One region of the Pollutimonas sp. M17 genome, then DNA from elsewhere that is predicted to be linked to it. Evidence: predicted binding sites of a transcription regulator. Region 1 holds the regulator's gene; each other region holds the start of a gene.
What was found. The regulator HrcA, encoded in region 1, represses chaperone genes, less so after heat shock. The targets are predictions, from matches to a motif close to TTAGCACTCNNNNNNNNNGAGTGCTAA.
Positions count from the first base shown of each region.

Region 2: the regulator HrcA is predicted to act here: its motif matches at 1,913-1,939, upstream of OEG81_RS03405 (co-chaperone GroES).
Region 3: the regulator HrcA is predicted to act here: its motif matches at 2,702-2,728, upstream of rpoH (RNA polymerase sigma factor RpoH).

Region 1 covers NZ_CP107548.1:2,760,849-2,765,047, forward strand. Annotated here, with positions in the region: gene hemH (ferrochelatase) at 1-849, opposite strand, end outside; gene hrcA (heat-inducible transcriptional repressor HrcA) at 921-1,931, opposite strand; gene OEG81_RS13005 (NAD kinase) at 2,050-2,949, shown strand; gene recN (DNA repair protein RecN) at 2,953-4,199, shown strand, end outside.
Region 2 covers NZ_CP107548.1:702,301-706,499, reverse strand. Annotated here, with positions in the region: gene OEG81_RS03420 (hypothetical protein) at 1-18, shown strand, start outside; gene OEG81_RS03415 (MFS transporter) at 122-1,321, opposite strand; gene OEG81_RS03410 (hypothetical protein) at 1,494-1,658, shown strand; gene OEG81_RS03405 (co-chaperone GroES) at 1,990-2,277, shown strand; gene groL (chaperonin GroEL) at 2,308-3,954, shown strand; gene OEG81_RS03395 (diacylglycerol kinase) at 4,126-4,199, shown strand, end outside.
Region 3 covers NZ_CP107548.1:3,709,337-3,713,535, forward strand. Annotated here, with positions in the region: gene OEG81_RS17355 (cation:proton antiporter) at 1-1,475, opposite strand, end outside; gene rpoH (RNA polymerase sigma factor RpoH) at 1,781-2,665, opposite strand; gene OEG81_RS17365 (ABC transporter substrate-binding protein) at 2,886-4,034, shown strand; gene fghA (S-formylglutathione hydrolase) at 4,094-4,199, opposite strand, start outside.

The DNA of each region.
Region 1 (4,199 bases):
CCATTCGCGCAAGGTCGGTTCGGTATAAGGTTCCAGCCACCTTTCGGTGCCAAAGCGGCTTTGAAAGGATACGTGCAACCGTTCGCCGTCGGCGCCCAGCCGCTGCTTCAGCAGGCCCGCGGTTTCCATGCAATCGCGGTAGTAGGGGTCGCCCTGCTCGACGCTGCGGCGCGGCAGGCCGTGGAAGCTGAGCAGGAGCCGATCGGGTTTGCCGTTGGCGGCCCAATAGTCGCGCAGTTGTCTCGCCAGCGCGTCGATATAGCCCGGATCGTCGTGATAGCGCTTGACGAAACGCAGTTCGGGCTGGTCGCGCATCCGGGCGGCGCAGGCGGCTACGCTGTCGACCGCCGTCGCCGTGGTGCTGGCCGCATATTGCGGGTACATGGGCAAAGTCAGGATACGCTGGCAGCCGTCGGCGCGCAGCCTGGCAAGCGCATCGGCGATGGACGGATTTCCGTAGCGCATGCCCAGCTCGACGTGCGCCGCGATGCCTTGATCGGCCAGGCTGTCCCGCAGCCCCTGCGCCTGCGCCCGGCTCCAGACCAGCAGCGGCGAACCCTGCTCCAGCCATATTTCCTTATAGCGCGGCGCCAGCGCGGCAGGCCGGCGCGTCAGGATAAAGGCGCGCAAGATGGGCTGCCATATCCATTGCGGAATTTCGATGACGCGCGGATCGGACAGGAACTCGCCCAGATAGCGGCGTATCGCCCCCGGCGTCGGCTCGTCGGGCGTGCCCAGATTGATCAGCAGCACGCCTACGGGGCCCGGATCGCGGGGCGGCGGATCCGGATTGAAGGCCTGCGGGTCGGCGGGTTCGGGCAAGTAACGCGAAGAGAACAAGGAAGACATGTGGATCGAGGCCCGGATCAGGAAAATTAAGCCGCGGCGACCGCGCCGCCATGCATGGCGGCGCGGTCGCGTCAGGACTGGTTGTGGCTGAGCGCGTTGGACAATAGCCGCGCCGTGATATCGACGATGGGAATGACACGTTCATAGGCCATGCGCGAGGGGCCGATCACGCCCAGCGTGCCGACCACCGTTCCATCGACGCCATACGGCGCCGTAATGACGGACACGTCGTCCAGAGGAACCAATTGGGAGTCGCCCCCGATATAGATCTGCACGCCCTGCGCGCGGCTGGACACGTCCAGCAGTTGCAGCAGGTCGGTTTTCTTTTCAAACAAGGAGAACATGCGCCGCAGCCTGTCCATGTCGGAGGCGATGTCGGAAATGTCCAGCAATTTGCTTTCGCCGGAAATGACCAGCGATTCATCGGTGTCCGCCGTGGCGGCGCCGGCCTCGACGGCCTCTTGCATGAGGCGGGAAATGTCCGCTTGCAGCGAGGACAGTTCGTCGGCGATGGCAAGGCGTACTTCTTCGAAGGACATGCCGGCAAAATGCTGATTGAAGAAGTTGCTGGCCTCGAGCAGTTCCTGTTCGAGATAGTCGCGCGACACGAACAGGATGCGGTTCTGGACGTCGCCATCGGGGGTGACGATGATGAGAAGCACTCTTTTTTCGGAGAGGCGGATGAATTCTATCTGCCGAAAGACCTGGGCGCGCTTGGGCGCAAGGACGACGCCGGCAAATTGAGACAGATTGGACAGCAGGGCCGCGGCGGCCGTCACGGCCCTGCCCGGCTCGGCCGCGGGGAGAATCTGGCGGATCTGGCTGGCCGGCAGCACTTCGAAGCGCTGCACCGCCAGCAGGCGGTCGACGAACAGGCGATAGCCCTTGGGCGTGGGCACCCGGCCGGCCGACGTATGGGGGCTGTGGATCAGCCCCAGGTCTTCGAGGTCGGCCATGACATTGCGTATGGTCGCGGGCGACAGGTCGAACATTTTTGAGAGGGTCCGCGACCCCACGGGCTGCCCGTCGGCTATGTATCGTTCTATGAGCGCTTTCAGGAGCGCGTTCGCTCGGTCATCCATGGTTCTATTTTATGCAAACTTTCAGGCCGGGGTTGTCCTGCCCAGCGCCACAACCCGCTCGCGGGAACCTATAATCAACGGGTCCTATTATTCCACCAAACCAGCAGGTATTCGCCTTATGCATTTCAAAAACGTTGCAATCGTGGGCCGCTATCAGGACACCGGTCTTGACGCCCCTTTGCGCAAGCTGGCCGATATGCTGGGCGCCGCCGGCTGCAAAGTGCTGATCGAGGCCGATACGGCCAAGAATACCGGCATACGGGAACACACCGTAGCCTCTTACCAGGAAATCGGCAATCAGGCCGACCTGGCCGTCATCATGGGCGGCGACGGAACCATGCTGGGCGCGGCCCGCCAGCTGGCGCACAGCAATGTGCCCCTGATCGGCATCAATCACGGCCGGCTGGGCTTCATCACCGACATTCCCCTGCATAGCGCCAACGACGCCCTGGCCAGCGTCATCCAGGGCAACTACGAGGCCGAAGACCGCGTCCTGCTCGAAGGGCGCGTGGTGCGCGACGGCCAAACCCTTTTTTCAGGCGTGGCCCTGAACGACGTCGTCCTGAACCGCGCCGGGCGCGGCGGCATGATCGAAGTCAAGGTCGAGTTCGACGGCGCCTTCATGTACAGCCAGCGGGCCGACGGTCTGATCATCGCCACCCCCACCGGCTCGACCGCCTATTCGCTCTCGGCCAACGGTCCCATCGTCCATTCGCGCCTGAACGCCATCCTGCTGGTTCCGGTCGCGCCGCAAACCCTGTCCAACCGGCCTATCGTGCTGCCCGACAGCGGCACCCTGAGCCTTACCGTTACCGCCCTGGGCCGGGTAGAGTCCGGCGCCAGCGTCCACTTCGACATGCAGACCTGGTCCGACTGCCAGGCCGGCGACCGCATCGAGGTGCGCCGGGCACAGAATACGGTACGCTTCATCCACCCCACCGGCTACAGCTTCTTCTCCACCTTGCGACGCAAGCTGTACTGGAACCACATGCCGCAACCCTCCGACGAGGTCGAATAGCCCATGCTGCGTACTTTGCATATACGCGATTTTGTCATCGTCGAGCAGGCCGAAATCCAGTTCGACGCCGGGTTCACGGTCTTCTCCGGCGAAACGGGCGCGGGCAAGTCGATACTCATCGACGCGCTCTCGCTGGCCCTGGGCGCCCGCGCCGACGCCTCCGCGCTGCGCGAGAACGCGGCGCGCGCCGATATCTCGGCCGTGTTCGATCCTCCCGACACGCTGGGCGGCTGGCTGCGCGAACAGGAACTCGACGCCGACGACGCCCTGGTCCTGCGCCGCGTCATCGACAGCCAGGGCCGCAGCCGCGCCTTCATCAACGGCCTGCCGGTCACGCTGGGGCAACTGCGCGAACTGGGCGAATACCTGGTCGACATCCACGGCCAACATGCGCATCAAAGCCTGCTGAAATCGGCCAGCCAGCGCGAACTGCTGGACACCCAGGGCGGACATTTGCCTTTGGCCCGCCAGGTGCAGCAAGCCTGGCAGCAATGGCAGCATGCCCTGAAAGCATTGGACGCCGCCCGCGCAAACAGCGCCACGCTGCAGGAAGAGCGCGAACGCCTTGAATGGCAGTTGTCCGAACTGAATCGTGTGGGCCTTCAGCCCGGCGAATGGGACGCCATCAACAACGACCACAATCGCCTGGCGCATGCGCAGGCCCTGCTGGACGGCGCGACCCAGGCGCTGGCGGCCCTCGATAGCGATGAAGGGTCCGCCCAGCAGGCGCTGAACACCGCCGGGCACGCCCTGCAACAGTTGCTGCGCCACGACGCCCATTTGCAGGGCATCTACGACGCCATCGAGTCGGCGCGCATCTCGGCGGCCGAGGCCGTATCCGACCTGAACAGCTACCTGGACAGGCTCGAACTGGAGCCCGACCGGCTCGCCCAGGCCGAGCAAAGGCTTTCCGAAATCTTCGACCTGGCGCGCAAGTTCAAGATCGAGCCCGAGGATATCCCCGCCCTCGGACAAAGCCTGGAAGACCAGCTGAATGCCAGCCAGACCGCCGCCGACATCCCGGCGCTGGAGGCCCGCGAGCAAACAGCCCGGGCGGAATATCACCAGTTTGCCGCGCAGCTGAGCGCCGCCCGGAAAAAAACCAGCAAAGACCTGGGCAAGCGCGTGAGCGCGGCCATGCAGACGCTGGCCATGCAAGGAGGCCGCTTCGACATCAGCCTGTCCGAATCGCCTCCCGGCCCCCACGGTATGGAAACGGTCGAGTTCCTGGTGGCGGGCCACGCCGGCGT
Region 2 (4,199 bases), 1.8 Mb from region 1:
CCCGCAAGGGAATCGTGAATAGCGTGGCGCTCGCGCCGGCGAGCGAGGGCCCTTAGCCGCCGGCATGCCGCGCGGCAAGGCGCCCGCCACTGCAATGCCGCGGCATGGTCCCTGGAGCGGTTCAATCGCCGCGCCCCTGCACCGCCGGAACCCGCCTGTTATTGAACGAAGCGAATGCCAGCGCAAGCACCGCCAGGGCGAGCGGTGCGAACGAGACCCAAAGCACCATATCCCAGTCATAGGCCGCCAGCAACCCGCCCGAGGCGAAGGAACCCATGGCCATCGTGCCAAAGACGATGAAGTCATTGAATGACTGGACACGCGTTTTTTCTTCGGGGCGGTGGCACTCCAGCACCAGTGCGGATGCGCCGATGAACCCGAAATTCCAGCCGACGCCGAGCAGGATCAGTGTGAGCCAGAAGTGGGCGACATCGATCCCCGTCAGGCCCACGGCGGCCGACAGGCCGGTAAGCATCAGTCCGGCCGTCACCACCCGCCCGGCGCCGAAGCGCGTGATGAGCCGGCCCGTAAAGAAGCTGGGCGCATACATGGCGATCACGTGCCACTGCAGCCCCAGATTGGAGTTCTCCTGCGAATGGCCGCACAGCTGCATTGCCAGGGGCGCGGCGGTCATCAGGAAATTCATGAGCATGTAGGAAACCGCGCCGCAAATCACCGCGGTGACAAAGAGAGGCTGGCGCACGATGACGCCTAGCGGCCTGCCTCCCGCGATCTCGGCCGCGCTGGGCTTGGGCAGCTTCACGCCAAGCAGGACGATGGCGGACAACGCGGCCACGGCCGCCTGCGCGATAAACGTGGCCACGAACATGTGCGCCGGCCACAGGTACATGGTGTAGGTGACCAGTTGCGGCCCCACCACGCCCGCCACGACGCCGCCGCCCATCACGAACGACAAGGCGCGTGGCCGCATCGCCGGGCTGACGCCATCGGCGGCGGCAAAGCGGAAGGTGAGCACCACGGCGGCGTAGGCTCCGCCGAAGAAGGTCGCCAGGCAGAACAGCCAGAACGAGCCGATCATGACTGCAAGCGCCGCCAGCAGACCGACCAGGACGCCGCAACCGGCCCCCGCCAGAAATGCCATGCGTCGGCCATACCGGCGCGCGATCGTGCCGGCCGGGAGGATGCAGGCGGCCATGCCCACCACGAAAATGGATATCGGCAAGGTCGCCAGCGTTTTATCCGGCGCAAGCGTGTGGCCGATGATGGCGCCGGTGGCGTAGACGACCACGGAGTTCGCCCCCGCCAGCGCCTGGGCTATCGTAAGACGTGCGATATTGCCGCGTTGTTCTCGTCCAGACAATGTGGGGACTTCTGCTGATTCGTGGAGTGTTGCGGTGTCCGGCAAGATATATCTCGATTCGAAATAAGCTTATGGTATTTAGTTATATTAACCCAGACCTGTTTTCCGCTGCCAAGAATAAACCGAGCGAATGTGGAACAATAGCAAGCTTAACCAACCTAGAGAGATTTTCATGGGCAACAAAATCGTTACTGAAGCCGATCGCAAGCGCACTCCCCGTCCCGCCGCTCCCAAGGGCGTGACCGTTACACAAATCCGCGGCCAACGTGTGAGCCAGGAGCGTGGCTCGCATACCCACCACAAGAAAAATCCCGGCAAGCGCGCCCACTCGGGTTAATTCCTGGTGGCAGTTCGCCACCAGCATCCTTCTGCCTGCCTAGTGACGACGCTGACCCTGGGTCCTCGCGCTTGTAAAATCGGCGGCGTCCAGCATCTCCTCCCCCTCATACCGGGGGCAACCGCGTCTTGAAGTTGATACCTGGAATCTTAGGACGGGGGATTCGACAGCCGGATGGCTCCCTTCTCTGTAAATGATTCAAAATGCAACAACCCATCTCCCCCCTCTTGAAGATCCCGACATCGTCCTTATAATTAGCACTCGAAGGGGTTGAGTGCTAACATCGCCCCTCTGCCTATTGATTAATCATTTATTGAACAGGAGTTCCTCCATGGCACTGCGTCCTTTGCACGATCGCGTGATCGTCAAGCGTCTGGACAACGAGCGCACAACTGCCTCGGGTATCGTCATCCCTGAAAGCGCCGCTGAAAAGCCCGACCAGGGTGAAGTCATTGCTGTTGGTCCCGGCAAACGGTCCGACGACGGCAAAGTTCAGCCTGTTGACCTGAAAGTGGGCGACAAGGTTCTGTTCGGCAAATACGCCGGCCAAACGGTCAAGGTCGATGGCGAAGAAGTCCTCGTCATCCGCGAGGAAGAAATCCTCGCCGTGGTTCTGTAATCGCACCCGAATCAATCAAGGAATTTTACAATGGCTGCTAAGCAAGTTTTATTTGGCGACGACGCACGTGTGCGCATCGTCCGTGGCGTAAACATCCTCGCCAACGCCGTCAAGACCACCCTGGGCCCCAAAGGCCGCAACGTCGTTCTTGACCGCTCCTTCGGCGCCCCCACCGTCACCAAGGACGGCGTGTCGGTTGCCAAGGAAATCGAACTGAAAGACAAATTCGAAAACATCGGCGCCCAGTTGGTCAAGGAAGTCGCTTCCAAGACCTCCGACAATGCTGGCGACGGCACCACCACCGCTACCGTCCTGGCTCAGTCCATCGTTGAAGAAGGCCTGAAGTACGTTGCCGCCGGCATCAATCCCATGGACCTGAAGCGCGGCATCGACAAGGCTGTCGCCGTTGCCGTGGACGAGCTGAAGAAGCTGTCCAAGCCTTGCACCACCAGCAAGGAAATCGCCCAGGTCGGCTCCATTTCGGCCAACAGCGACTCCTCGATCGGCGAAATCATCGCCAACGCCATGGACAAGGTCGGCAAGGAAGGCGTCATCACCGTTGAAGACGGCAAGTCGCTGGACAACGAGCTGGACGTCGTCGAAGGCATGCAATTCGACCGCGGCTACCTGTCGCCCTACTTCATCAACAACCCCGACAAGCAAGTTTCCGTGCTGGACGATCCCTATGTCCTGATTTTCGACAAGAAGATCAGCAACATCCGCGATCTGCTGCCCGTGCTGGAGCAAGTCGCCAAGTCCAGCCGCCCGCTGCTGATCGTGGCTGAAGACGTCGAAGGCGAAGCCCTGGCCACCCTGGTTGTCAACAACATCCGCGGCATCCTGAAGACCACCGCCGTCAAGGCCCCCGGCTTTGGCGACCGTCGCAAGGCCATGCTGGAAGACATCGCCATCCTGACCGGCGGCGTCGTGATCTCGGAAGAAACCGGCATGTCGCTTGAAAAAGCCACGCTGGAAGACCTGGGCCAGGCCAAGCGCATCGAAGTCGGCAAGGAAAACACCATCGTTATCGACGGCGCTGGCGACAGCAAGTCCATCGAAGCACGCGTCAAGCAAATCCGTGTGCAGATCGACGAAGCCACGTCCGACTACGACCGTGAAAAACTGCAAGAGCGCGTTGCCAAGCTGGCAGGCGGCGTTGCCGTGATTCGCGTCGGTGCGGCCACCGAAGTCGAAATGAAGGAAAAGAAAGCCCGCGTGGAAGATGCACTGCACGCCACCCGCGCTGCCGTCGAAGAAGGCATCGTTCCCGGCGGCGGCGTGGCGCTCATCCGCGCCAAGGCTGCCATTGCCAACCTGAAGGGCGACAACGTCGATCAGGAAGCCGGCATCAAGCTGGTCCTGCGCGCCGTCGAAGCTCCGCTGCGCACCATCGTTGCCAACGCCGGCGACGAGCCCAGCGTTGTGGTCAACAACGTGGCCAACGGCAAGGGCAACTACGGCTACAACGCCGCTAGCGGCGAGTACGGCGACCTGGTCGAGCAGGGCGTGCTGGACCCCACCAAGGTCACCCGCACCGCGCTGCAGAACGCGGCATCGGTTGCCAGCCTGCTGCTCACGACCGAAGCCGCCGTGGCTGAAATCGTGGAAGACAAGCCCGCCCCCGCAATGCCCGACATGGGCGGCATGGGTGGTATGGGCGGCATGGGCGGCTTCTAAGCCACTGCCCTTGCCTTCCCGGCCCGGGCCATGCGCCCGGGCATGCAGTCCAAAGCCTCCGATTCGTCGGGGGCTTTTTCATTTGCGCGCCCTGCGCAAAGCCGAAACAACAAAAAACCTATAATGCAGCGTCGACTTCCAACGCGGCCCCGCTGCGCAACCCTGGCCCTCATGACTTCGAACCAATCACCGTACAAAAGCAAAGGCGGCCTGGGCCGCCTGGTCAATGCCCTGCGCTATTCCGC
Region 3 (4,199 bases), 950 kb from region 1:
ATGGCCAGCCCCATGGACACTTTCTGGTCGTGGGACAGCTGCGCCAGCTCGCCGCCGTCCACGCTGGCCAGCGTGGCGTCGAAGACCGCATGCACACGATGCCGGACATCGGCCCCGATATGCTCGTTGCTCGCCAATTCGTCGGTTTTCTCGCGCAGGTCGTCCAGGGCGACGACCACCGCCTGGTTGCGCAGCGTGCGCTCGAAGGGCGAGAGCTCGTTCAGGCGCAGCCGCCGTATCAGGAAGCGCAAGCTGGTGCCATTGATGAACAAAGTCATCAGCACGAAGCCTGTGGTGGCCACCGCAATGAACTGGCGCGCTTCGTAGGGAACGTTATGCTGCTCGGTCACGGCCAGGGCCAGGGCCAGCGATACGGCGCCACGCAGGCCGCCCCACCACATCACCGCTTTATAGGAACGGCTGACCTTGGTGCCGAATCGCGTCAGTCCCAGCAGGGGTAGCACGCCGAATACCATCACGCCGCGCGCGGCAAGCGTCACGACGAACACCAGCAGGATCAGCAGCACCTGCATCCATGTGATATCGGCGATCATGCGCGGTATCAGCATGGCGGCGAAAACGAAAATCAGGGAATTGGCCCAGAAGCCGAACTGCGACCAGGAGCTGGACAACTGTTCGAAGGTCGCCGGCGACATGCGGGTGCGTCCGGTCGAACCCACCACCAGCCCGGCGATGACGGTGGCGACCACGCCGGAAACGCCCAGATAGTGCTCGGAGATGTAGAAGGTCAGATAGGCCAGGGCGACGGTCAGGGTTATCTCGGCGGTGGGCCAGCCGCGCAGCCAGATGAAAAGGCCGCTGGCCAGCCGCCCCATGAGGAAGCCCGCCACGCCGCCACCCAGGAAGCTGAGCACGAAGCCATAGAATACTTTGCCGGTGGACAACTGGCCGCCGCCGTACAAGACCGTCAGCAACACGGAATACAAGGCAATGGACGCCGCGTCGTTGAACAGCGACTCGCCTTCCACCAGCGTGGTCAGGCGCTTGGGCGCTCCGACCTCGCGGAACACGCCCACCACGGCGACCGGATCGGTGGTCGCCACGATGGCGCCCAGCATCAGGCATACCACCAGGCCGTAGTCCGACGCGGCGCTCAACGAAAAACCCACCGCGACCGTGCAGACGATGACGGCCACGATAGCCATCATCAGAATGGGGCCGATGTCGTCCAGCAGCCGCCGCACATTCAAGGCCAGCGCGGTTTCGAAAAGCAGTATGGGAAGGAAAACGAAGAGAAAGGTCTCCGACGACACCTCGAAATGCTGGAGCGAATCGAGGAAATCGGACATGACCAGCGGCGCCCAGCTATGGACATGTATGATCAAGCCAAGAACGAAGCCCACAATGGCCAGGAGGACGGAATAGGGCAGCCGAAGGCGGCCGGCCACCGGCGGCATGAAGGACACCAGCGCGAGCAGGCCGGCCAGTCCAAATACCAGGTGTCCTATCTGCATGATCGCAATCCTTTCGCCGTCCAGCCCTTTAGAAGCTCAAGAATATCGCTTTTTTCGGTGGATTTTTTCGGGGCGCCGGGATTTTTTTACCCCGGCCGGCGCAAGGCATAAAAAATGGGACACTTGGAGTGTCCCATAAACATCCGCTTCAAAAGGGAGGGGAAGAGGAGAAGCCGAAGCGGACGATGATCGGCGGCTCGCGCATCGATGGCGATACGCCGTTCATACAGATTAGTCACAAGCCGGACGATTAAGTTCGGGCACGGGCCGGGAAAGGTGTAATAAAAAATTTCCTGGCCGGATGCCTAGTCCGCCAGCGCCATGCGCAACTTCTTGAATGCGGCGGTTTCGATCTGGCGGATGCGCTCGGCCGAGACACCGAATTCAGCGGCCAATTCGTGCAGCGTGGCGCCGCCCTCGTCCTGCAGCCAGCGGGCCTGGACGATGCGCCGCGAACGGGGATCCAGGCCTTCCAGCGCATCGGACAGGCCCGCGCCCTGAAGATGATCGTAAGAGCGGCGCTCGAGAATGCGCGAAGGCTCCTGCCGCCCCTCGTCGGACAGGTAGGCAATCGGCGCATAGCCGTCCTCGTCGTCACCGGAGGTTTCGAGCGCCATTTCGCGGCCCGACAGGCGGACTTCCATCTCGCTGACATCTTCGGGACGGACGTTGAGCTCGCGCGCAATCTCGTTGACCTGCTCGGTATCCATCGTCTGGCCATCGGGGCGCATGCGGCGCAGGTTGAAGAACAGCTTGCGCTGCGCCTTGGTCGTGGCCACCTTCACCAGCCGCCAGTTGCGGACGATGTATTCATGGATTTCGGCCTTGATCCAGTGCACCGCGAACGACACCAGCCGTACGCCGCGATCGGGATCGAAGCGCTTGACGGCCTTCATGAGCCCGATATTGCCTTCCTGGATGAGGTCGGCGTGAGCCAGGCCGTAGCCTAGGTACTGGCGGGCGATGGACACCACCAGACGCAAGTGGGAGGTAATCAGTTGCCGGGCGGCATCCAGATCGGAATCATCGCGCAAACGCTTGCCCAACGCCACTTCCTGCTCTTGAGTAAGCATGGGCAGACGATTCACAGCGCTTATATAGGCTTCAATCGTGCCTAAGGCACCCGGATTGGAGATAGCCATGGCCAGCTGATTGTTGCTCAGCGCCAAGGATTGCGAAGCATGAGTCATCGATAAAGCGATCCTATAAAAGGCATATTTCTAATATTAGCACTCCAGCGCCGCGAGTGCTAATCTTGCGAAAAACCAGCTATGTACAGGTAATAAGAGCATTTTTCGTGCCGAAAGTTCGAATTTTGTTCCGCCCAGCCTATAAAATCGCTGTTGCGGAACTATTGCAAGCCCTACCTTTGTTCATGCCCCCGCGCCGGGGGCCACGGAGACCGTTTCCATGCTTTTGAAGAAATTCGCGTGTTCAGCCGCCCTGTTTGCCCTGGCGGGCGTCCTGCCCGCCGCCGCGCAGGTCAAAATAGGCGTGGTCACCTCGGCCACCGGGCCCACGGCCATGGTGGGCATACCTCAGAAAAACACAGTGCCGCTGCTGCCGACCAAAATCGGCGACCTAACGGTGGAATACATATCGCTGGACGATGCCAGCGATCCGACCCAGACGGTCACCGCCTTCAAGAAGCTGATCAGCGAGGAAAAAGTCGACGCCTTCATCGGCCCGACCGGCTCGCCCAATGCCATGGGCATCCTCCAGTTCGTGGCTGAATCGGGCACGCCCATGCTGGCGCCGGTGGGGACGGCGGCCGTCGTCCTGCCCATGACGCCGCAAAAGAAGTGGGTGTTCAAGACCACCCAGAACGACGACATCATCGCCAAGGCCCTGGTCGGCCACATGGCGAAGGCGGGCGTCAAGACGGCGGGCTTCATCGGCTTCAATGATGCCTACGGCGAGAACTGGCTGAAAGTATTCACCGGCCTGGCCCAGGACAACGGCATCAAGATCGTCGCGACCGAGCGCTATCAGCGCTCGGACAGCTCCGTCACGGGCCAGGCGCTGAAGGTTTTGTCAGCCAAGCCCGATGCCGTCCTGATTGCCGGCACCGGCACGGCGGCAGTCCTGCCGCAGGCGACGCTGGCCAAGCAGGGCTATAAAGGCCAGATCTACCAGACTCATGGCGCCGCGCTGCCCGCATTCCTGAAGCTGGGGGGCAAAGACGTCGAAGGCACCATACTGGCCGCCGGCCTGATGCTGGTGCTGCCGGAAATCGCCGACAGCAATCCATCGAAGAAAATCGCCGAAGACTACGTCGCACGCTACACCAAAATGTACGGCGAACGGCCGGCCACATTCGGCGCCAATGTGTTCGACGCCGGCCTGCTGCTGGAAAAAGCCATCCCGCAGGCAGCCAAATCGGCCAAGCCGGGCACCCGGGAATTCCGCAGCGCACTGCGCGATGCCCTGGAGAACACCCGAGAACTGGTCGCCACGCAGGGCGTCTACAACATGAGCCCCGAAGACCACAGCGGCTTCGATGAGCGCGGTCGGGAACTGCTGGTCGTGAAAAATGGAGAATGGCGCCTGCTCAAGTAGGCCTTGAACAGGCGCGCCTCCTGGAGCCTGTCATCGCCAGAAGGGAAGCCGCCCGGGCTTTAATCGGCGCCCAGGCGTTCCGCATGGAACGCCACATGGTCCTCGATGAACGTGGAAATGAAGTAGTAGCCATGGTCGTAGCCCGCATGGCGGCGCAGGACAAGG